4 regions of the Blautia sp. LMAG:36 genome follow, and region 2 is predicted to be linked to each of the others. Evidence: riboswitches for the same ligand, from Rfam matches in the RefSeq annotation. Region 2 holds a riboswitch; each other region holds the start of a gene.
What was found. Region 2 has a riboswitch for cobalamin ahead of CCC17_RS01450 (cysteine-rich small domain-containing protein). Riboswitches for the same ligand answer to the same signal wherever they lie in the genome.

Region 1: linked by a shared signal. The riboswitch ahead of nikB (nickel ABC transporter permease) and the one ahead of CCC17_RS01450 (cysteine-rich small domain-containing protein) in region 2 are both predicted to bind cobalamin.
Region 3: linked by a shared signal. The riboswitch ahead of CCC17_RS00820 (ABC transporter substrate-binding protein) and the one ahead of CCC17_RS01450 (cysteine-rich small domain-containing protein) in region 2 are both predicted to bind cobalamin.
Region 4: linked by a shared signal. The riboswitch ahead of CCC17_RS12385 (ABC transporter permease) and the one ahead of CCC17_RS01450 (cysteine-rich small domain-containing protein) in region 2 are both predicted to bind cobalamin.

What each region holds. Positions count from the first base shown of each region.
Region 1 is NZ_NALB01000010.1:287,218-293,254, forward strand. Features, by position in the region: gene CCC17_RS13815 (M14 family metallopeptidase) at 1-846, shown strand, start outside; cobalamin riboswitch at 1,131-1,319, shown strand; gene nikB (nickel ABC transporter permease) at 1,504-2,442, shown strand; gene nikC (nickel transporter permease) at 2,443-3,273, shown strand; gene CCC17_RS13830 (ABC transporter substrate-binding protein) at 3,332-4,900, shown strand; gene CCC17_RS13835 (ABC transporter ATP-binding protein) at 4,915-5,700, shown strand; gene CCC17_RS13840 (ABC transporter ATP-binding protein) at 5,693-6,037, shown strand, end outside.
Region 2 is NZ_NALB01000003.1:269,046-275,082, reverse strand. Features, by position in the region: gene CCC17_RS01460 (glycyl radical protein) at 1-1,957, opposite strand, end outside; gene CCC17_RS01455 (phosphatase) at 2,312-3,028, shown strand; gene CCC17_RS01450 (cysteine-rich small domain-containing protein) at 3,135-3,422, opposite strand; cobalamin riboswitch at 3,691-3,860, opposite strand; gene CCC17_RS01445 (C40 family peptidase) at 4,092-5,552, opposite strand; gene CCC17_RS01440 (N-acetylmuramoyl-L-alanine amidase family protein) at 5,836-6,037, opposite strand, start outside.
Region 3 is NZ_NALB01000003.1:125,582-131,618, reverse strand. Features, by position in the region: gene CCC17_RS00825 (FecCD family ABC transporter permease) at 1-656, opposite strand, end outside; gene CCC17_RS00820 (ABC transporter substrate-binding protein) at 671-1,765, opposite strand; cobalamin riboswitch at 1,869-2,164, opposite strand; gene pcrA (DNA helicase PcrA) at 2,263-4,506, opposite strand; gene CCC17_RS00810 (DUF1836 domain-containing protein) at 4,652-5,272, shown strand; gene CCC17_RS00805 (YerC/YecD family TrpR-related protein) at 5,403-5,720, opposite strand; gene CCC17_RS00800 (YesL family protein) at 5,960-6,037, shown strand, end outside.
Region 4 is NZ_NALB01000009.1:154-6,190, forward strand. Features, by position in the region: partial or broken gene CCC17_RS12375 (helix-turn-helix domain-containing protein) at 1-156, shown strand, start outside; gene CCC17_RS12380 (IS3 family transposase) at 153-998, shown strand; cobalamin riboswitch at 1,092-1,304, shown strand; gene CCC17_RS12385 (ABC transporter permease) at 1,441-2,370, shown strand; gene nikC (nickel transporter permease) at 2,386-3,249, shown strand; gene CCC17_RS12395 (ABC transporter ATP-binding protein) at 3,230-4,021, shown strand; gene CCC17_RS12400 (oligopeptide/dipeptide ABC transporter ATP-binding protein) at 4,031-4,969, shown strand; gene CCC17_RS12405 (nickel ABC transporter substrate-binding protein) at 4,999-6,037, shown strand, end outside.

The DNA of each region.
Region 1 (6,037 bases), on a different contig from region 2:
GGACCGACGATACTGATCACAGCAGGAATACACAGTGCGGAGTATGTGGGGATCCAGGCGGCAATGGAACTTGCAAAAGAATTTCAACCGGAAGAACTGAAGGGAAATGTGATCATCGTTCCACTGGTCAATGTCAGCGGCTTTGAGCATCGCACCATGAGTCTGGTCTATGAGGATGGCAAGAACCTGAACCGCGTTTTCCCCGGAGATCCTGAGGGAACAGCTGCAGATCGTATTGCCTATGCTATAGTGACAAAGCTTTTTTCCATAGCAGATTATTATATCGACCTGCATAGTGGAGATGGGTTCGAACAGCTTCATCCCTATGTTTATTATGTAGGGGTTGTAGATGAAAAAACAGCAGAGAAGTCATTACATATGGCACGGCATATCGGCGTAAAATATGTGGTCCGTTCCACAACTGCCACAGGTGGCGCCTACAATTATGCTTCTTCTCTTGGAATTCCAAGTATTCTTATCGAAAGAGGCGGACACAGCTACTGGACCTGGGAGGAAGTAGAACAGGATAAAAGAGACGTCCGTCACCTTGTTTTTCATCTCCAGGGAAAGGCGTGTCATGGTCTGAAGCATTACCGTCAGATGCTTCTTGAAAATGTAGTCTATGAATATGCGCCGTATACCGGATGCTGGTATCCGTCCAAGAAGCCTGGAGAATACTTTTTTAAGGGGGAAGAACTGGGTGAACTGAGAGATTACTATGGGAATTTACTTTACACATCTATTGCAACTGAAAACGGAGTCGTACTTTATCAAACAGCCAGTCTGAACATTATTGAAGACGGACCAATGATCGCATATGCAGCGATCACGGAGACTCTGACCTGATAGTAAACAACCTTTTCAGAACGCTTCTGTCTGAAATCATATTGAAACAGTAAGAAAACCGGGTTTTACCATTTGCTATTCTATTTGTAAAAATAGCGAGGTAAAATCCGTGTTTTTTTAGCAGATCAGATAAATCCAATTGTCATATCCCCCATGGGGGATATATACAATTCAAGCATCTTTAACAAAATTTATGAGTTTTCTAAAAATATAACATTTTTCCATAGACATAAACTATAGTTTTATCATATAATGTTGCAGTAATTTAACAGCATTTGCTGATTTTCACATCAGCCGTTGTAAGTTCTGAGAGGATTAATAGGGAAACCGGTGTAAATCCGGTACGATCCCGTCACTGTAAGGGGGAATCCTCAGACAAAGTACCACTGGTCGAGTGCGTGAGAAATAGACCGGGAAGGTGTCTGAGGGTAAGGATCCTAAGTCAGGAGACCTGCTTGCAATTGTTTTAAAATGATTCTTACGGAAGATAGGAAGCATATTTATTTTGTATGCCCGTATTTCGTCACGGGCTTTTTTCGTGCAAATTTTCTAAAATTCCATGCATATTCTGCATATTAAGAATCCAATAGTTTCTTTTATCTAACTCAATTAAAACGGCAATGTTAAAATCGCATCAAATGAGGAAAGGAGTAAAACGTGACAAAGAAACAAGTAGGAAAAAGATTTCTCCAGATCATCATTGTATTATTTGGAATCAGCTTTTTCACATTTGGACTGACCTACCTGTCACCTGGTGATCCTGCGGAGATCATGCTGACAGAGTGTGGTAATCTTCCTACACCAGAGCTTCTGGAACAGACAAGACATGAGCTTGGCCTTGATCAGCCCTTTCTCGTGCAGTATGGTTCCTGGCTGAAGGGTGTTGTTACAGGAGATATGGGACAGTCCTATTCTTTCAAAATGCCGGTAACAGATAAACTGGTATCCTGTTTCTGGCCGACGCTGAGGATGTCGTTGCTGGCACTTCTGATGATGGTCATTATTTCCATACCGCTTGGAATCCTGGCCGCTGTATATCAGAACAAATTCCCGGATTATTTTGTGAGAGGAATTACCTTTGTGGGAGTATCTGTTCCAAGCTTCTGGCTGGGCCTGATCCTTCTCAGCATCTTTGGTGTTCAGCTTCGCTGGATCAATGTTGCAGGAGGCAGTACGGATTTTAAATCCATGATCCTCCCGGCGCTGACTCTTGCACTTGCTATGTCTGCAAAATATACCAGACAGGTAAGAAGTGCAGTACTGGAGGAACTTCACCAGGATTATGTCACAGGTGCAAGAATGCGTGGAATCAAGGAAAGCGTCATTCTCTGGAAACACGTTCTTCCTAATGTTATGCTTCCGCTGGTAACGCTGCTGGGACTTTCCCTTGGAAGTCTTCTGGGAGGTACTGCAGTTGTAGAGATCATTTACAACTGGCCTGGAATGGGAAATATGGCAGTAAAGGCGATTTCCTGTCGTGACTATCCTCTTGTACAGGGCTATGTACTCTGGATCGCGATCCTGTACATGTGCATCAACCTGCTTGTGGATCTGTCCTATACTTATCTCGATCCAAGACTTAAGGAGGATAGATAATTGAAAAAGGTATTACGAACATTCAAAGAAAATAAACAGTTCACTCTTTTCTTCATTCTGGGTCTCGTGGTGATCGGAATTGCGATCTTTGCGCCGCAGCTCTCACCATATGATCCACTGGATGCAGTTATGACCGAATCTCTGCAGGAGCCAAGCTCCGCTCATCCGTTCGGAACGGATAAGCTTGGACGAGATCTTCTTTCCCGTGTTATCTTCGGAACAAGAACCTCTCTGATCATGACCTTATGTCTGGTTGCGGTGATCTTTGTCATCGGTACATTTTTAGGAGTTATTGCCGGATATTTCGGCGGCGTTGTGGATGCAGTGATCATGCGTATCGCAGATATGATGATTTCCTTCCCTGGGCTTGTACTGGCCATTGCCATTGCCGGTATGCTTGGACCAAACCTGGTCAATGCCGTTATCTCCATTGCGGCTGTAAGCTGGACAAAATATGCCCGTCTTGCACGAAGTATGGTCTTGAAAGTCAAGAAGAGTCTTTACATAGAGGCAGCTATAGTAAACGGAACAAAGACCTGGAAAATTCTTCTTGTACACATTCTTCCCAACATGGTAACCCAGATGGTGGTAACTGCGGCAGCAGATATCGGAACTATGATGCTGGAGCTGGCTTCCCTTTCATTCCTGGGATTTGGTGCAACTGCGCCGACACCGGAGTGGGGACTGATGCTGAATGAAGGAAGAACCTACATGGCAAAGGCGCCATGGCTTATGATCTACCCTGGTATCGCTATCGTGATCTGTGTTGTTGTTTTCAACATGCTTGGAGACAGCATCCGTGATGTACTGGATCCGCGCCAGGATCAATAAAACAACTCTGTAACAAACCAACACCATATGATCAGTATATTATCTTTAGGAGGATGAAATGAGAAATAATGTAATTAAAAAAGTGCTGGCTGCTACACTTGCATGTATGATGACTTTTTCCATGACAACAGTGGCTCAGGCAAAAGGTGACAAAAAAAGTGATAAGGAGATCACCATCGGAGTAACAAGCTTTGCAGATACACTGGAGCCGACAGAGCAGTATTTCAGCTGGGTTGTATCCCGTTATGCGATCGGTGAGTGCCTTACAAAATTCGATGAGAACGGTGAGATCGTTCCATGCCTTGCAGAAGAGTGGGAGAACAGCGAAGACGGAAAGACATGGACCTTCAAGATCCGTGAGGGCGTAAAATTCTCCAACGGTGACGATATGACACCGGATATGGTAAAAGCTTCCATCGAGCGTACCGCTGAAAAAAGTGACCGTGTTCCGGAATTCTTTGATCTTGACAGCATCGAGGTTGACGGACAGAACCTGATCTTCCACCTGAACAGAGCAAATGCAAACATGGCCGGATGCCTTGCAGACCCGCTGTTTCTGATCGTAGATACAAATGTAGATGATTCTACATTTGCCATGGAAGGACCGATCTGTACAGGACCTTACGCAGTAGAGTCTTTCAGCCCGACGGATTCCTGTATCGTAGTAAAAAATGAGAACTACTGGGATGGAGAAGTTCCCCTTGATAAAGTTACACTGAAATGTGTGGATGACCAGACAACACGTTCCATGGCTCTTCAGACAGGTGAGATCGATATCGCTTACAACCTGAAAACAGAGAACCTGGTTGAGTTTGAGGGAAATGACAATTACGACATCCAGGAGCTTCAGTCTCTTCGTTCCACCTATGCATTCATGAACCAGAATGAGGATCATGCACTCAGCGATAAGGCTCTTCGCCAGGCACTTCTTCGTGGCCTTGACAAGGAAACATACTGCAACACTCTTCTTGAGGGGGGTGCAACAGCTGGTAAAGCACCGGTTCCTCCAACACTTGACTTTGGATTCGATGATCTGAAGGATGAGAATTCCTATGATCCGGACAGCGCAAAGAAGATCCTTGATGAGGCCGGATACAAAGATGTTGACGGTGACGGATTTGTAGAAACTCCTGACGGAGATCCTCTTGTTCTTGATTTTGTTATCTACACAAGCCGTGCCGAGCTTGGTGTATACGCACAGGCAGCACAGGCCAGTCTGAAGGAGATCGGTATCAACGTAAACCTGAATACAGTAAGTTATGAGACACTTCTTGACATGAGAGATTCCGGTCAGTATGACCTTCTGATCTGGAACGTGCTGGTAGCAAACACTGGAGACCCTGAGAACTACTTAAGAGAGAACTGGTACAGCTCCTCTGCAAACAATACTGCAGGATACAATAACCCGGAGGTTGACAAGCTTCTTGACGAGCTTGCGCAGACATTTGATGAGGACAAGAGAAAAGATCTCATCATCGATATTCAGCAGGATATCATGGATGATGCTGCAACTGTATTCTTTGGTTATGAGACAACCTACCTCTTCTCCAACAAAAAGGTAACAGGTGTTAAAATGTATCCGATGGATTACTACTGGCTGACAAAGGATATCACTCTTGCCGAGTAAAGGAGCGTTTATTTATGCTTGAGATCAAGGATCTTTCCGTTCAGTACGGAAAACAGGCACCTACCATTGAACATTTCAACCTTTCCATGAAGAAGGGTGAGATCATCAGTGTGGTAGGCGAGAGTGGAAGTGGAAAAACAACCGTGATCCGTGCTGTCCTCGGCGCACTTGCCGGAGGTGGCCGGGTCAGCACCGGAGATATTCAGTTTCACGGACATTCTCTGCTTTCCAATACAAAGGATGAATGGAGAAATTTAAGGGGTACCCGCATTTCCATGATCTTCCAGGACTGCGGCGGAACCCTGAACCCTATCCGTAAGATTGGAAGTCAGTATGTGGAATATATCTGTACACATACGGATGTATCCAAAGCAGAAGCATGGAAGAAAGGCTGTTCCATGCTTCAGAAAATGCGTCTTCCGGACGCGGAAAATATCATGAAAAGTTATCCACACCAGCTTTCCGGTGGCATGCGCCAGCGAGTTGGTATTGCCATGGCCATGACTTTTAACCCAGAGCTGCTTCTTGCAGATGAGCCGACCAGTGCGCTGGACGTTACTACACAGGCACAGATCGTACGCCAGATGATGGAGCTCCGTGATGATTTCGGAACCGGCATCATCATCGTTACCCATAACATTGGTGTAGCGGCTTATATGGCCGATCAGCTGGTTGTTATGCAGCACGGAAAAGTTGTGGATCAGGGAACACGTGATGAAGTCATGAATCATCCGACCAGTGACTATACAAAGAAACTGCTGGCTGCAGTGCCGGAAATGGAGGGACAGCGTTATGTTTAAGGAATCCGATATCGTGCTCAGTGCAAAACATATCGTAAAACAGTTTCCGGCTTCCGGCGGCAGAACTTTAACAGCCTGCAACGATGTGAACCTGAACGTTTATAAAGGAAAAACTCTGGGAATCGTAGGAGAGAGTGGCTGCGGTAAATCAACCTTTGTCCGCATGGTCATTTCTCTTGACAAACCGACCAGCGGAGAGATCCTTTACCATGGAAAAAACCTCTCTGATCTTTCCAAAAAAGAAACCTGGCTGAACCGTCAGAACATGCAGATGGTCTTCCAGGATCCGTTGGCGTCCTTTGACCCGAAAATGAAGATCGTGGATATTCTTACAGAA
Region 2 (6,037 bases):
CTTCATCGATCAGTTTGTGGATTTCTTCAAATCTTGCCTTTTTCTCCGGAGATGGTTCTGCTCCAAGCGCTGCTGTCATAACAGCCTTGGCTGTCTGCTCATTTACACCGATGCCATTTTCCTGAAGCTTCTGCATTACAATTGTAGTAATATCTGCTGCAGACTGTGCATCAATACCCTTGCCATAGTTCCATGCCAGAGCTTCCTTCATCTCTTCCATGGTAACTTTCTTTTCTTCATAAACAAGTTTACGGATCGCATACAGAGAATCTGCCATGTTTGCAATACCAAATCCCTGAGGGCCGGTAAAGTTATAAACAGCGCCTCCCTCCTGAACGGATTTACCACGTTTCATGCAGTCATCCACCATACAGGAAAGGAATGGAAGCGGACACCTCTCAGCATGTGCCACGTCAATGGCATTGTCTGCATTTACAAGCAGGGAAATAAAATATTCCATCTGTTTCTTATATGCGTCATAAAACTCATCAAAGGTCTTCATCTCTGTGACATCGCCTGTCCTGACACCGATCTGGACTCCTTTATCCATACCATTGGAGAAAACCATCTCCAGCGGGCGGCACATATTGAAGAATGCCGCATCATGCCAGCCGTCTGTCTTACCGGCTTTCTGCGGTTCTACGCATCCAATGATGTTATATTCCCTGGCATCTGCAAGAGAAAGTCCTCTGTTCTGCAGCGCCGGAATGATAACCTCATCATTATAATAAGCCGGAAGTCCGATTCCTGTTCTTGTAAGCTCTGCAGCCTTGATCAGGAATTCATGTGGTGATCCGTTCCATACTCTTACAGAAAGAGACGGTGCCGGAAGGTGCACATGCATAGACGCCTGGATGCACATAAAGGAGAGATCATTGGTCACATCCTCGCCATCCTTGTTCTGACCACCTGCGATCAGGTTCTGGAAAAGGCTGTAGCCTGCAAAGCCTTCTGCAGATGCAGCATCACGACATTTATTCAGGTCGTTTAATTTTACCCATATGCAGTCCATCAGTTCCTGGGCAAATTCTCTGGTAAGATTGCCTGCTTCCATATCACTCTTGTAATATGGATACATATACTGGTCAAAACGTCCCGGAGAAATAGAATGTCCGCTGCTTTCCATCTGGATCAGCTGCTGTACAAACCAGAAGGACTGGCACGCCTCATAGAAGTTACGGGCGCCCTTCGCCGGTACGCGTGTACAATTGGATGCGATCTGAAGGAGTTCCTGTTTTCTGGTCGGATCCTGACACTGATATGCCATCTGCTCTGCGAGCTCGGCATAGCGATGTGCATAGTCGATAACTGCCTGACAGCTCATGATAACTGCTTCCAGGAAACGGGATTTCTTTGCGTAATCACCATCTCCTACATTACACTCATCCAGTTCCTTCTGAGCTTTGGCAATGATCCCTTCATAACCGATCGCCAGAACTTCTTCATATTTAACGGTTACGTGTCCTACACCATTGTAGAAATAGTTTCCGGGTGTAAAAATATTGTGGTCAATGGCAAGAATCGCTTCCGGTGCCATGTAGGAGGTTGCAAGCTCACTGGTAGTCTTGCCTTTCCAGTATTTATGTACCTCACGGAGCTCCGCCTTGGTTTCCTCCGCAATATAAAATGGATCGGCTGTTCTGGTAGCCACTGTATCCAGCTCATCCTCCAGCCACTGGAAAGAATACTCCGGAAACGTCTGACAGCCTCTCGGCGCCAAAGTGCTGCTTCCAACGATCAGCTCCTCATCACGGATGATGATCGGAATGTTGTGCAGGATGTGGGCAAATGCCTTGGCTCTGCGGGTGATAATCGGCTCGTCTTCTGTTGCTTTGTAAGACTCTGTGATCAGTTTTGCTCTGGCAGATTCGATCACCGGCATCTTTGCATAAAGATTATCTACAAGATGTGTGATCCTGTCTGTTTTCGGAACATCTGCTATATGAAATTTCTCCATGATTCTCCTTTCTCATAACCGGTTGTTTCTGGTGATCTGTCTGCCTCTACGCTTCCAGAACCGCTCCTGTCCGGCTATGTGCTCATGTAGTTTTATTATACCTTACCCCTACTTCGATGTCAACGAAATCCAACATGTGTTTCTAGCTGTTTTTGTGGTTTTTATCGGTTGCGCCCTGTTGATTTTATTTGTTTTTTGTATTTTTATGTTTTTCTCTATTGACTTTGTTTTTCTGCTCTGCCATACTTGGATTTATATAGGAATTCCTTTGTTTTTCAGAAAAAATTTATGCAAAGCGGACATTCGTATTCCGCTCTGTCACATGTTCTCAAACAGTAAAAGAGGTGTATTTTTATGTATCTTTCTGATATGCATACCCACTCCATCGCCAGTGGTCACGGCACGGAATGTACCATCACAAACATGGCACGCGCAGCTGCCGAGAAAGGTCTCCGGCTTCTCGGGATCACTGATCACGGTCCCGGCACTCTGGCAGCCGGAACTTCCTCCTATTTCCGCAGCCTTACCTATTCTCCCAAAAAACATTTCGGTGTAGAATTACTCTACGGAATTGAACTGAATATCCTTGATCGCAGCGGAACGGTAGATTTAGATCAGGAATTATTATGTAAACTTGATTACGCCATTGCCAGCATGCATGCCTGGAATTACCGTTGCGGTACCAGAGCCGAAAACACAGAAGCTTTTATCAATGTAATGAAAAACCCCTGTGTAAAGATCCTCGGACATAGTGATAACACTCATTACCCGGTTAATTATGATGCGCTTGCAAGGGCTGCCAGGGAAACCGGCACGATCTTTGAGATCAACGAAGCTTCTCTTGCACCTTATGGCTATCGTGGCGACACAAGAGAAAACTGTTTCGAGATCCTTCGATGCTGCCGCAAATATGATCTGCCGCTGCTTCTTTCCAGTGACAGCCATGGCCCGGAGCATATCGGAGATTTTACCTGTGCTGCTGAGTTTGTTCATCAGGCCATGTTTCCGGAACAGCTGATCCTCAACAACCAGATTCCCAGACTCAAGGTTTTTCTCCAAACCAGAGAATGATCTTCTGTATCTTTTCCGACAGATAACAGATATTGTCCCCTAAAACAAAACAGGCCAGTTCAAACACAGGAATATACATTTTCCTGTATCTGAACTGGCCTGTTTTTTATTTTTCCCGCTGCTTTCGTACAATTTCCGCAAGCTCGCTATATTTACCTGTAACATATCCAAAATTTTCTTTTCTGTGAGGAAGCTTGCATTCGGTGCAGTCTTTGATCCCGCTTTCCGTAAAGCGGAAATTACCACCACATTTATCTCCCAGTGCATATAAAGGACAATAGCAGAACAGACAATTGAAGTTCTCCGGATCTGCTCCTTTATGGCACGGAAAATATTCACAGTTTTTGTGGCTGAAGTAAGAGTATTCTTTGCCTTCCCAGTATGGTTTCTCCATGGCTCTTTTCTCCTCTCCTGACATAACCACACATAATTTTTTCCTATAAAAAAAGAGGTAGCGATGCCACCCCGGGGTAGAAATATAATCCGTTCATGAGTGCGCGGAGGGAACGAATGTATCCGGAGTAGTATCGCCTGCCATTTAATCATGTATAATTCATATGAACAGGCGCATTCCATAAAAAAATGCCTACTCTCGTAAAAAAGTAGACAACGTCCCAGGGGTGCGGAGTCCCTGAAATGGTTGTTACACTTTACACGGAAGTTTAACCTCGCCATAACAAGCAGGTTTCCTGGCTCCGGGATCATGACTCCTCTCTCCTTCTCATACATACGTACAATGGACTATGAGATTCGCTCCTCCGTTACAGTGACCGGATCGCTCAGGTTTCACACCTGATTCCCTTTTCTGTGGACTTCTGATAATCAATATATAACTGTCAGCTATCCTCAGCACTTGCTATGTTCAATATGGAATTATACTGACATTATAATAACATCCTGTTAATTATATGTCAATACTGTTTTCAATATTTATACATTTTTGAGCATATTTTGTTGCTGTTCACTCCGTTCCATGGGTTTTCAATATTTTTTCCGACGTCAAAAACAGCCCGACAAACTGCTGTCGGGCTGCTGTATTTTTATTTTCTGTTGTACGTTCTTATTATACAAGACGTCTTACAGATACAATTGTTCTGTATGTAGCATCATTGCTGATCTTGATCCCGTCCTGAGAGTTCGATGCATGAACGATCTGGCCATTACCCATGTAAATAGCCACGTGTCCGCCATAGCAGATCAGATCTCCCGGCTGTGCATCTGCGTAGGATACTTCTGTACCTGCATTCTGCTGCTCATAGGAGGTTCTCGGAAGGCTGACTCCGAAGTTCGCATAGACACTCTGTACAAATCCGGAGCAGTCTGCACCATTGGTAAGGCTTGTTCCGCCCCATACGTAAGGATTCCCCACAAACTGTGTAGCATAATTCACAACAGAAGATCCGGAACCACTGCTGTAAGAAGAACTGTCACTGTCTGAAGATGTATCCTCTGCATTAGATGTGTCCTCTGCACTTTCTTCAGATGCGTCTGTGCTGTTATCGTAATCTGCGTCTGCATTATCCTCTGTATTCTCAGTATCCTCGGACGCATCATCATTCTCACCATTGTCTGCATCTTCATCCACAGCCTCGGTGTCATCTTCTGCAGTATCCTCATCTGCATTCTCGATCACGTCGCCGTCCTCATCGTGCTGTACGTCTTCGCTCTCGTCCGCCTCATCCTGCTGTGCTTCCTGCTCTGCCTGACGTCTTGCTTCCTCTTCTGCCTCAGCCTGTGCTCTCGCTGCTGCTTCAGCCTCGGCCTGACGTCTTGCCTCTTCCTCTGCTGCAATACGCTCAGCCTCTAATCTCTGAAGCTCTGCAGTCTGCTCTGCAAGAAGGTTAGCATAATCTGTAGCCTGCTGCTGTGCGTAGGCGATCTCATTATCATAATCTGCGGATGTGGCACGCTTCTCATCCAGCTGTGCCTGCAGGTTCTGGGACTCTGCCTCATATTCCTGCTTCATTCCCTCCAGCTCTGCCTTCTCCTGTGTGTACTGTGCCTCCAGGTTTGCCACCTGCTGGATCGTATTGGAATATTTTTCAAGACTCTTACGGTCCTGCTCATAAGTCTTCTGTGTGTACTCTGCTCTTGTAAGAAGGTCAGACAGGTTCTCTGCATTCAGCATCATCTGGAACCATGCATCGTCTCCACCCTTCTCATAGAGATACTGGATACGTTTCTTCATTGCCTCATACTGTTTCTGCTTGGCATTTTTAGCCTTCTCAAGGTTGGTCTGTGTAGATGCAATGTCGGCTTCCTTATTGGAGATATCTCCCTCCAGTGTCTGGATCGAAACCATCACGTTTACAAGATTGGCATCAAGAGTCGAAATCTCGCCTTCAATCTGTGACTTCTGTGAGGAAAGCTCATCCAATCTGGAATAAGTCGCATTCAGCTGTTCGTTGGTCGCATCCATCTCCTGCTGAAGTGCTGCCTCATCTTCTCTTGTTGCGCTTACGCTGACTACCTGTGCTCCGCTGATGATGAGCGCCAGTGTCAGACATAATATCCTTTTCTTCATGACTGTTCACCCTCGCAATCTGATTCTAATTTAATACAGCGGATCTGACCATCCGCTTCGTTGGTTTTCTTTGTAATACTTTTGCAATATCTTGTTTCAATCTTTTTATATATTAACACAGTGTTATTTGGATTGCAAGGATTTTCTATTAATTAGTTTAAAACTTTGTAACATTTATTAATGATTTTGACATTAAAAAAGGAGAACCCGGGTTATCTCAGGTTCTCCTCTCACGTTTCTTATTGCTATTTGTTACATACAAATTTCTTTCAGCACATCCTAATCAGAACAGATCTGCAAGGATCTGATTGGCTGTCTTGTTCAGATATCCGTTGGGATCGGAAAGAGTGCTTCTGTTCCATCTGAAGTATGCACCGTTTCGGATATAGTTACCACTGGATTCATGATAGTCATATTTGCTGGCTCCAGGATACCTAGACATATAAGTTTCTGCCAGCTTGATTGCCTGGCTTCCGTAAGTTCCG
Region 3 (6,037 bases), 140 kb from region 2:
ACTCTGGTCCAGCTTGCTCCGGCAAGACTTCCCATGCTCCACTTCATAACTTCTGTTGCCGCATTTTTGTCATTGGTAATATAAATGACAAAATTGGAAAAAGCAGAACAGACTGCGCTGACCGCCATTCCCGCAAGGATCAGTTTTGCGGAAGTTGCCTTTCCACCCATGTTTGCAATGGCGATCACCGCAAAAGAAGTGATCATCGCGCCAATGAAAGCTGTGATTCCCACAGAGTTTCCACCAAGAAAGCTTCCGATTCCAAGCATGATGGCCAGTGTGGCACCCAGAGATGCACCAGATGAGATACCCAGCACATACGGGTCTGCCAGCGGGTTCTGCACGATAGCCTGCATCACCACGCCGCACACGGAAAGAGCCATTCCAACTGCCAGAGCCAGAAGGACTCTAGGCAGCCGGATCAGCCACACAACATCATGAACTGCGCCTTCCGCATAGGCGGACAGACTTTTTATATGAAACAATTTATAAGCGATAACGCTGTATACATCCTTCAGTGACAGATCCGCATTTCCAAAAGTGATGGCTGCAAGTATGGAAAAAATAAGGAATCCTGCAAGTCCGATGAGAACTGCCACATACATGGATGTTCTGAGCACCTTATCTTTTTTTCTCTGTGAAGCTGTTTCTTTCACTGCATTTTCTCCGATCAGTCAAGATTTACGTCCGGATATAATCCCTTTGCAAAAGTTTCGATTCCGTCCTGGGTACGTGTTGCACTTGCATACATCTCACTGAGCATGATCGGGTAAACACGTCCGTTCTTTACTGCGTCAAGGCTCTTCAGGGACTCATCATCCTGGATCACTGCAAGCTGGCTGTTCTTAACAGTTTCCGGATCATCTCCTGCATATGGCATGTAAACCACAAAGATCACGTCAGGGTTGGCTGCGATGATATCCTCTTTTCCAACGGTGGAAGCATCCGGGTTTGCAAGAGTTGCGCCTAACTGTGTTACCATATCTCCGCCAAGGCTCTTTACGCCATAGTTTGTGATGTCATCTCCAAGAGGCTCCAATACCATTACGCTTGGTTTGTCTTTTACATCTGCAGTTGCAGTAAGAGTTTTGTCGATCACTGCTTTTGCATCATCAACGATAGCCTGTGCTTTGTCCTGTACATCGAAGATCTTTCCGATATTTAAGATATCTGTGAATTCATTTTCCAGTGTTCTGTCGCCGTCCGGACGAGTATTGGTGTTGTAGTAGGTGTTGCAGCCTTTGTCGATCCAGTCTGTTACATTTCCCAGATTCTTATCAGAGAAAAGAGAGCTCCAGGATAAGATCATGTCCGGCTCCAGCATTGTTACAGTTTCAAGGGATGGGGTAAATTCGTCAAGATAATTTGTTTTTGAGAATGCTTCTTTGAGATCTTCCGGAACTTCATTATCAAGACCTGCGGTAGCTACCAGGTGGTCTTCCAGACCAAGTGCGAGCATAGTCTCAATGCTTCCCTGATATACAGCAAGGACTTTTTCCGGTGCTTTTTCATAAGTGGTTTCGATTTCGTTTCCATCGTAATCATAGGTTGTGATGGTCAGATGATATTCTGTCTTGGTTGCCTCTGCGGAAGAATCTTCGGTGTCTGCAGACTCTGTACTGTCTTCTGCTGCCGGCTGGTTGTCTTCCTTGATGGTCTCGGAGTCTGCTCTCTCTGCGGCATAAACAGCCGGAGCTGCTGATACGGTCATTGCCGCTGCCATTACCATTGCCATGATTCTTGTGGATACATACTTGTTTTTCATTTCATTTCCTCTCTTTTCGCCTGTTTTATCTCCTGTTGCCTATGGGTAACCGAAAAGATGGGGCTTCATAAAATCTGCACGGAACACTTTGTACGGAAGCTCCCACTTACATACTGTCAAGCAGGTTTCCTGACTTACAGACTCAGAAAAAACTCCGCAAAATAAAAACTGATACACCATTCATCTTTTAGCCGATCATGAATGATATATCAGAATTTTCTCCAGAATCTCTCTGACATCGGGATTTCGCCTTCTCACATGAGTTTCTGCAATGGCATGTGAAATCCCTTCTTCTGTATACAGTGGCCGCAACCGCTCAGGCTTTTTACCCGATTCCCTCTCACAGTATCCGGCAGCATATGTGCCGGTGATACTGTCCACTTCACAGCAATTCAATTACGCTGATACTGATTCTAACATACCGGTTTTCCAATTACAACCTTGAGGCCGGATTTTTACAGTTTTTTGCAGAAATAGTCTGCCCGGAGAGATCCCTCTCAGATCTTTTTCAGCTTGGCAAAACCGGCGAACATTTTTTTCACGCCGACTTTGTCAAAGTCTACCGTCACTTCGTAGTCTCTGCCGCCGTCTGCGATATTTTTTACGATACCGACTCCGAATTTCACATGACGGACCGTGTCTCCCTCACCATAGTCCAGGCTGTCCGCCTTCTTCACTGTGAAATCTTTTTTCTGCAGGGTGCTCTTTGCCTGGAAATTCATTTTCATCTGGGCATAGGCGCTTTTCGGAGATACGATATCATCTACTCTGGGCTTTTTCTCCTGAATGGTATGTCCAAGATCTACCAGCTCCCGTGGAACCTCCCTTACAAAACGTGACACACGGTTATACTGAGTCTCCCCACGGATCATCCGCTGTTTTGCACAGGTTAAAGTCAGTTCCTTCATGGCACGGGTGATCCCCACATAACAGAGCCTTCGCTCCTCCTCGATATCCGACGGATCACCGGACCAGATGGAAGCATATCCCGGAAAAACACCGTCCTCCATTCCCACGATAAATACATTTGGGAACTCCAGTCCCTTGGCACTGTGAAGAGTCATCAGCAGCACATAATCCTGATCCGGATCAACAGAATCGATATCTGCCACCAGTGCGATCTCCTCCAGAAATGCAGAAAGTGTTGCCGGCTGTCCGGCCTCCTCCATGGCTTCCTGGAAGGATTCTGTCTTGGAGATCAGCTCATCGATATTTTCGATCCTCGCCTGAGCCTCCTCCGTTTTCTCTGCCTCCAGTTCCTTCACATAACCGGTAAGTTCAATGACCTCTTCCAGGGTTTCACGGACTGTATAGGCCTCTGCCTTACTTTTCAGTCCCTGGATAAAGGATACAAAATCATTGATCTTTCCTGCTGCCCTGCCAATGGACGGTACTTCCTCCACCACGCGGAGCGCATCGTAAAAGCTCAGGTTCATCATATCCGCATAGTCCTGGACACGGCCGATGCTGGTGAGTCCGATTCCTCTTTTTGGCACATTTAAGATCCTGCGCACAGCCAGATCATCACTGGCATTGTCAATGGTCTTCAGATAGCTTAACAGATCCTTGATCTCTTTGCGGGCATAAAAGTTCACGCCGCCGACAATCTTATAAGGAACATTTGCTAGGAGAAATTTCTCCTCAAAGAGACGAGACTGGGCATTGGTCCGATAAAGTACTGCACAGTCCTTGTACTGGAATTTCCCGTTGCGGCGCCCCTGGATGATCTCTCCTGCAACATACTCCGCTTCCTCAAATCCGTTGTTGAACTGACGGAAATGTACTTTATCGCCCTCTTCGTTCTCTGTCCAGAGGCGTTTTTCCTTACGCTCTGTGTTGTTGACGATCACCTCATTGGCTGCATTGAGGATGTTCTGGGTAGAACGGTAATTCTGTTCCAGGCGCACCACCTTAGCCTCAGGAAAAACCTTCTCAAAGCCTAAGATGTTCCCGATATTTGCTCCACGAAAACGATAGATGGACTGATCATCATCACCAACCACACAGAGATTCTTGTATTTTTCAGCAAGAAGACTTACGAATTTAAACTGGGCAGTATTGGTATCCTGATACTCATCCACCATAATATATTTGAAACGTTCCTGATAATAGTCCAGGATATCTGGATTATGCTGAAAAAGCTCCACAGTCTTCACGATCAGGTCATCAAAATCCAGCGCATTGTTTCCCCGGAGGATAGACTGATATTCCTTATACATACCGGCAATCTTCCGTGCATCCGGATCGCCGCCTGCATTCAGCTCCATCTCTTCCGGTGTGATCAGTTCATCCTTGGCATGGGAAATCTCAGCAAGAACAGCGCGTTCCTTGTAGATCTTGGTATTGATATCAAACTTCCGGAAGATTTCCTTCATGACTGTTTTTTGGTCGTCGGCATCATAAATGGTAAAATTACTGCCAAAGCCCAGCACCTCAATATGTCTGCGCAGGATCCTCACGCAGGCGGAATGGAAGGTGGAGACCCATACGCTCTCCGCACCCATTCCCGCAATTTTATTCACACGTTCCCGCATCTCACTGGCGGCCTTGTTGGTAAAGGTGATCGCCAGGATATTCCATGGGTTTACGCCCTTTTCTTCCATTAAATAGGCGATCCTGTGGGTCAGCACTCTTGTTTTTCCGGAACCGGCTCCTGCAAGGATCAGAAGTGGTCCCTCTGTATGTACGGCAGCTTCCCGCTGCATAGGATTCAATGTGTCCAAAGCATCATGTATACTCATTTTGATCTCCATTTCTTTTTCCATATGAACAGTATCTTTATATACTATCATGACTTTACTTTCCGGTAAACCCACCTCTCTGAAAAAAAGTTTCTTTACAAGTAGTATTTAAAACTATATAATAAGGAGCAGAGGTGATAATACGATGACAGAAAACGAAAAAGAAATGATGAACAGCATTTTTGCAAAAATTGCTGAGCTTGATTATATAAAACCCGATGAAATTCCCAATATTGCTCTTTACATGGATCAGGTCACAACCTTTATGGAAGATAATCTCGCTTCCACCAAGCGTCATGATGATGACAAGATCCTGACCAAGACCATGATCAACAATTACGCAAAGAACAAGCTCCTTCCCCCGCCGGAAAAGAAGCGGTATTCCCGGGAGCATCTGCTGATGCTGATCTTTATCTACTATTTTAAGAATATCCTCTCCATCAGTGATATCCAGACCCTTCTGGGACCGATCACCGAGAAATACTTCAAGTCCGTTACAGAAAAGGACATGACTTACATCTACCAGGAGGTTTTCAGTATGGAGCAGTCACAGATCCGTTACCTGGAAAAGGATCTTATGCGCCGTTTCAAAAGTGCCGGAGAAATTTTTGAGGACGCCGACCCGGAGGATAAGGAATTCCTTCACCAGTTTTCCTTTATCTGTCTTCTTAGCTTCGACGTATACATGAAAAAAATGATCATCGAAAACATGATCGACCACATGAATTCCTCAAAAGATACGGATTCCTCAAAAAAAGACAAATAATATCCGGAGCTTACATCCGGTCATAAACGTGCGTCGCCGGGCGCACCGAAAAAAAAGAGACAGTCGCACAATCGCCTGTCTCTTTTTCGTTACAGTATTATCCGTTATCATCACGGTATGGACGTAAGCCTTATTCTGCTTCGCCGCCCTGCTCCCCGTTATCCTTCTTCATACGTGCAAATACCATCTCATAACCATCATTTCCATAGTTCAGGGAACGGTTCACACGGCTGATCGTAGCTGTGGAAGCTCCTGTTTTCTCGGAAATATCAAGGTATGTACGCTTATCAGTAAGCATCTTGGCTACCTCGAAGCGCTGAGATAAAGAAAGCAGCTCATTGATGGTGCACACATCCTCAAAAAATGTATAACACTCTTCCTTGTCCTTCAGGCACAGGATCGCTTCAAAAAGATGATCCACAGCCTCCGTCCTGATTTTTTTGCTCATTGTTACGCTCCTTTAAAATACATAATTTTCGTCTAATACAATACTGATATTTTAACACTCTAAATCGTGATAAGCAAGCCTTTTAGGGAAATTTAATAAACTATTTTGCTATTTTGTCTTTCTATGGCGGACACATGATTTTCCCATTTCCACTACCTCGGAAAACATTTGGGATTTGCTTTTTCTGCTGTGATTGGGTATACTTAAAATAATATCCAAAAGAAAAGGAGACTTATCAAATGAATCGTTTTTTCAACATGGACAACAAATTCTTCGTGTTCATGGGACGCGTAGCAGACCTGCTTCTTCTGAATTTT
Region 4 (6,037 bases), on a different contig from region 2:
GGATTAACTGACAGACGCGGTCAACGTAAAACAGATGATGAAGTAGATGAATTAGAACGTTTGAGACGTGAAAACTTACGACTAAAGCGTCAGCTGGAAGAAAAGGATATGGTTGTTGAATTGTTAAAAAAAGTGAAAGACTTCGAAAGGATGTGAGGCTGGGTAAGGTTCGTCATGAATCAAAATATCTTGCGATAGAATATTTTCATACAGAGAAAAACTGGAGTATTGGATGGATGTGTAAACATTTGGAGGTCGCAAGAGCTGCTTATTATAAATGGCTACACCGTGAAACACCTGAGGATGAAATGGAAAACATCAAACTTGCAGAGCTCATTAAGGAGTATGATGAACGCTTTAGTCATATCTTAGGGTATCGGAGAATGACTTCTTGGATCAATCATTTTAATCAAACAAAGTACAGCAAAAATAGAGTTCACAGAATTATGAAAAAACTGGGAATCCATTCCGTTATACGAAAAAAGAAGAAAAAATATAGGAATGCCAATGCAGATGAAACAACACAAAATATATTACAAAGAGATTTTTACGCAACTGCACCCAATCAAAAATGGGCTACTGATGTGACTGAATTTAAAGTGCCAGGTAAAAAAAAGAAGTTGTATTTAAGTGCCATTATAGATCTGTATGATAGATATCCTGTGTCATATGCTGTTAGTGCCAGAAATGATAATAAATTAGTATTTAAAACTTTTGATAAGGCAATTGCGTTGAACCCCTGTGCAAAGCCGATTTTTCATTCAGATCGGGGATTCCAGTATACCAGCAAAATGTTTAAAAAGAAACTTGTAAAACAAGAAATGAGACAATCCATGTCTCGGGTTGGACATTGTATTGATAATGGACCAACAGAAGGTTTCTGGGGAATTATCAAAGCAGAAATGTATCAGATGTACGAAATAACTGATGAATCCTCATTAAGATTTGCAATAAAGGATTATATAAGATTTTATAGTGAAAGAACGTCCACAGGATAGGTATTGCTGCAAAACACCCCTAGAAGTACGTTCAAGAAGCACTGAAATCTGACATACCAGTAGAATATCCTATTCCAGAAAACAAACGAATTAAAAAATATAAAGAGAAATGGTGTGCATAAAAATACCTACACTCCAAAATGAAATGTAGGTATTTTTGTCGCTTACCTTTAGATATCTCACCTGTCTACTTGACAAGGGGCATATCAGACAGGGACGAAAACCAAAATATCACTGGAGAGATCCGGGAAGATGGTAAGTAGGAAGAACTGGAGTCAGGAGACTTGCCTTTTTGACAGAAGAATTCTGATTCGGATGGGATACAGAAGGAATAAGCTCTGCCTGAGGTAGAGGTTTGTTTTTTGTGCTGATATGATGCTGGATCATATCAGCTTTTTTTATTTTAACCGAATAAACAGATGAAAAATGAGGAGAAATGAAAATGGGAAAAGTAATTGCAAAGCGTTTTATATTTATGATTCCGGTAGTTCTGGCGGTTACATTTATTATTTTTATGCTGAGTTTTATATCGGCAGGTGATGCGGCCAGAGTTCTGGCGGAGAAAAAATACGAGCATCCGTCACCGGAGCAGATAGAAGAAGTACGGCATGAGGAAGGACTGGATCAGCCAGTGCTGGTACAATACGGGAAATGGCTGGATCAGGCACTTCATGGCGATTTTGGAAAATCATATTCTACCAGAAAACCGGCTTTTGAGGAATTAAAAAGATATTTTCCACAGACATTTAAACTGGCAGTTACTTCGTTTTTATTGTTGATGATCGTATCAGTCCCTCTTGGAATTTTGTCGGCAATTTACGAAAACAGAGTTCTGGATAAAGTCATTCGCATTTTGTCGTCCCTCAGTGTATCTATGCCGTCTTTCTGGATCGGTCTGATGCTGCTATATATATTTGGAGTAAAGCTAAAAGTGATTTCCGTGATCGGAGGAGATGCCGGAGGTATCCCGATTCTCGCGGCATTTGCCATGGATATCAGTTTCTTTGGAATTATGACGAGATTGATCCGTACCAATATGATACAGGTGCTGAAGCAGGATTACATACGTGCCAGCAGAGCCAAGGGATTGTCATCTGTAAATGTAATTTTGCGTCATGGTCTGAAAAATATTCTGATTCCTGTGCTGACACGTCTGGTATCAATTGTGATCGGTTTTTTCTGTGGCTCAGCTGTGATAGAAAGTATTTTTTCAATTCAGGGAATCGGAAATCTGGCATTGAAATCCGTGATCTCAAAAGACACTCCGGTGCTGCAATGTTTTATCTTTATTCTGGCTGTTGGCATTGTAGTATTAAATTTTCTTGTGGATATCGCCTATTCTGCGATTGACCGGCGAATCCAGTTAAAGTAAAGGAGAGATCATAGAATGGGAAGCAGAAGAAAGCAGAAAACAGAAAAAAGCATGATCCAGAATCTGTACTGGAAACAGGTATTCCGGTCACCAAAAACAAAAATAGGATTGATGGTGGTCATAGTTTTTGTATTGGCAGCCATTTTTGCACCTGTACTGGCGCCACATGATCCACTGCTTGTGGATGTTTCGATAAAATTAAAGAATCCGTCGGCGGCATATCCTTTAGGTACTGATCAGCTGGGACGATGTATTTTATCAAGACTTCTCTGGGGCAGCCGGTATTCACTGAGCTATAGCTTTACGGTGCTTCTGATCACCGTATGTGTCGGGGTGCCGATCGGACTGTTTGCCGGATATGTAGGTGGAAAAATCGATTCGATAATTATGAGGATCATTGATGTATTTATGGCTATGCCGGTCTTTATTGTGGCACTTGCCATTGCAGGAACCGTAGGAGCCAGCGGCGCTCATTTGATCCTGTCCTTATCGGTCGTATCCTGGGCAGAATATGCAAGGCTTGCCCGTGCATTGACACTTCAGGAAAAAAATAAAAATTATATGACCGCACTAAAAGCCGGAGGCTGCGGCCACGCAAGGATCATATTCAGGCATGTATTGAGAAATATCCTGCCATCTGTGATCGCACTGGCAACAATGGAAATCGGTTCGATCATTCTGTCAATTGCCGGTTTTTCCTTTATCGGCCTTGGTGTGCAGGCACCGACACCGGAATGGGGGATCATGCTTAGTGACAGTAAAAGTTATATCCAGACTTATCCAAGACTGATGTTTTATCCGGGTATACTGATCATGATCATTGTTCTGGCATTTAATTATCTGGGGGAGGGAATACAAAATGGAACAGACAAAAAATGATGTTCTAAAGGTAAAAAGATTACATGTGGAGTTTCAGACCTCTCACGGAATGGTTCATGCAGTAAAAGATGTCAGCCTGGAAGTAAAGCGCGGAAGGATCCATGCCCTGGTGGGAGAAAGCGGAAGCGGCAAGTCAGTTACCTCTCTGACGATCATGAATCTGCTTGCAGGAAATGGAAAGGTGATATCCGGAGATGTGACACTGAACGAAAAGAGTCTTCTGAAGTTATCAGGAAAAGAAAAACGACAGTTATACGGAGACAGGATCGGAATGATCTTTCAGGATCCGACCGCTGCTCTTGACCCGCTTTTTACAGTTGAACAACTGCTTCTGGAAGGACTGAGGAAACATCGCAGAATGAGCAAAAAACAGGCAAGGGAAGCTGCGTTGGAAAGTCTGCGGATGATGAATCTGCGTGATCCGGAAGAACTGATGAAGAAAAAACCTTACGAATTGTCTGGTGGTATGTGCCAACGTGTTATGATCGCCATTGCCATGTCCATGAAACCGGATTATCTGATTGCAGATGAGCCGACCACAGCATTGGATGTAACCGTACAGAAGCAGATTCTGGAAGAAATCTATCAGCTATCCAGGAAAGAAAACCTGGGCGTGTTATTTATTACGCATGATCTGGGTGTGGTGGCAGAGATCGCAGATGATGTTTCGATCATGAAAGACGGCGAAATAGTGGAAAACGGAACAGTTGAAGACATCTTTTATCATCCGCAGCATTCATATACAAAAAAACTGTTGGATGCAGTTTTATAGGGGAAAAGTATGAGTACGTTACTAAAGACAGAACATTTAAAAAAATATTATGGCAAGAAAAAAATTGTGAAGGCAGTGGATGATGTAAGTCTGGAAATCCATGCAGGATCATCCATGGCTCTGATCGGTGAAAGTGGAAGTGGTAAAACTACATTCGGAAAGCTGATCGCCGGCCTGGAGAAACCTACAGATGGAAAATTCTGGTTTCAGGGACAGGAAATGCAGGATTTGTCTGAAAAGCAGTTTCGTCCATATCGCAAGAATCTTCAGATGGTCTTTCAAAGCAGTAGCGGGGTATTTGATCCCGGTTATACCATTGGAGAAAATATTTTGGAAATTTTGAAATTACATGAAAAACTGCAAGAGGGTGAGTATGAAGAGCGAGTAAAGGAGGCTTTGATCCAGACGGGGCTTGATCCGGATATCCGCAACCGTTATGTTGGACAGATTTCAGGAGGTCAGTGTCAGAGAGCTAATATTGCGAGAGCATTGGTATTAAGACCGGAGCTTGTGATCTGTGATGAACCGGTATCCAGTCTGGATTATTCCATACGAAAGCAGATCCTGCATCTGTTAAATGAGCTGCAGGAAAAATATGAGATGACCTATTTACTGATCACTCACGATCTGTCCAACGTTCCATATCTCTGCAAAGAGGTGGCTATTATGTATCAGGGACGCGTGGTCGAGTTTATCGATCATACGGACAGCTTAAAGGAGACTGCCGTACATCCTTATACAAAAGATCTGTTTGATTCTATTCCGGTAAAAGAACCGAAAATGCGAAGAATCGGATTGCAGGAAAAGAAAATATTTTCAGATACCATTCCGGAACAGGGCTGCCCATATCAGAACCGGTGCAGAAGATGTACAAATATATGCAGAGAGCATATACCGGAATTGACAGAAATTGAAACAGGACATTTTGCGGCATGTCATATGCTGTAAAATATAAAACAAACAAAGGAGAGGAAGAAATGAAGAAAAGACGTGTAGCAAAATTGATAGCATTGAGCATGGTGGCGGCAACTTTACTGACAGGTGTCAATGTACAGGCAAAAGAGGAAAAAGTAGTTACGGCAATGACATCCATTGATCTGACTCCTGAACTTTGTGACCCGGTAAAAAGTGGTCCGGATTTTCGTCTTTATGAAATGATCTATGATCCTCTGGTACGTTACGGAGAAAATGGAGAAATCAAACCGGCATTGGCAGAATCCTGGGATATCAGCGAAGATGGCACAACCTATACGTTCCATTTAAGAAAAGATGTGAAATTCTCAGACGGTACAGTGTTTAATGCAGACAATGTGATGTGGAATTATAACAGATGGGTGGAACAGGATGTGATCGGTAACTTTTCAGCCAAACTGGAAAATGTTACAAAGGTAGATGATTATACTGTAGAATTTAAGTTCGCAGAACCATGCTATACACTGCTGATCGAATTCAGCTATCCAAGACCATTCCGTTTCACCTGTGAAAGTGCACTGGATGAAGACGGAGAATTTTGTCAGGAAGTGGGTACCGGAATGTGGATGATCGACAGTTATGAAAGCGGTCAGGAGGTTGTCCTGGTACCAAATCCTAATTATTACGGTGAGAAACCAAATATTGATAAAGTAGTTCTGAAACAGGTGGCAGACGGTGATGCCAGAGTGATGGCACTTCAGAGTGGAGAGGCAGATCTGAATCTTCAGGATATTCCATCCGAAAGCTTCAGTATTATCCAGGCAGATAAAAATTTATCGACAGAACAGCAGGTTTCCACACTTTCTTACTATCTGATCGAAAATTATGATACACCGGCGCTTCAGGATATAAACGTACGTCAGGCACTGAATTATGCAACAAATAAAGAAAGCATTGTAAATGATCTGCTGGATGGTTACGGCAATCCGGCAACCGGACTTATGTCTCCGACAGTTCCTTATGTAACAGAAGAAAACAGCAAGGGTTATCCATATGATCCGGATAAAGCAAAGGAACTGTTAAAGGAAGCAGGATATGAGGATA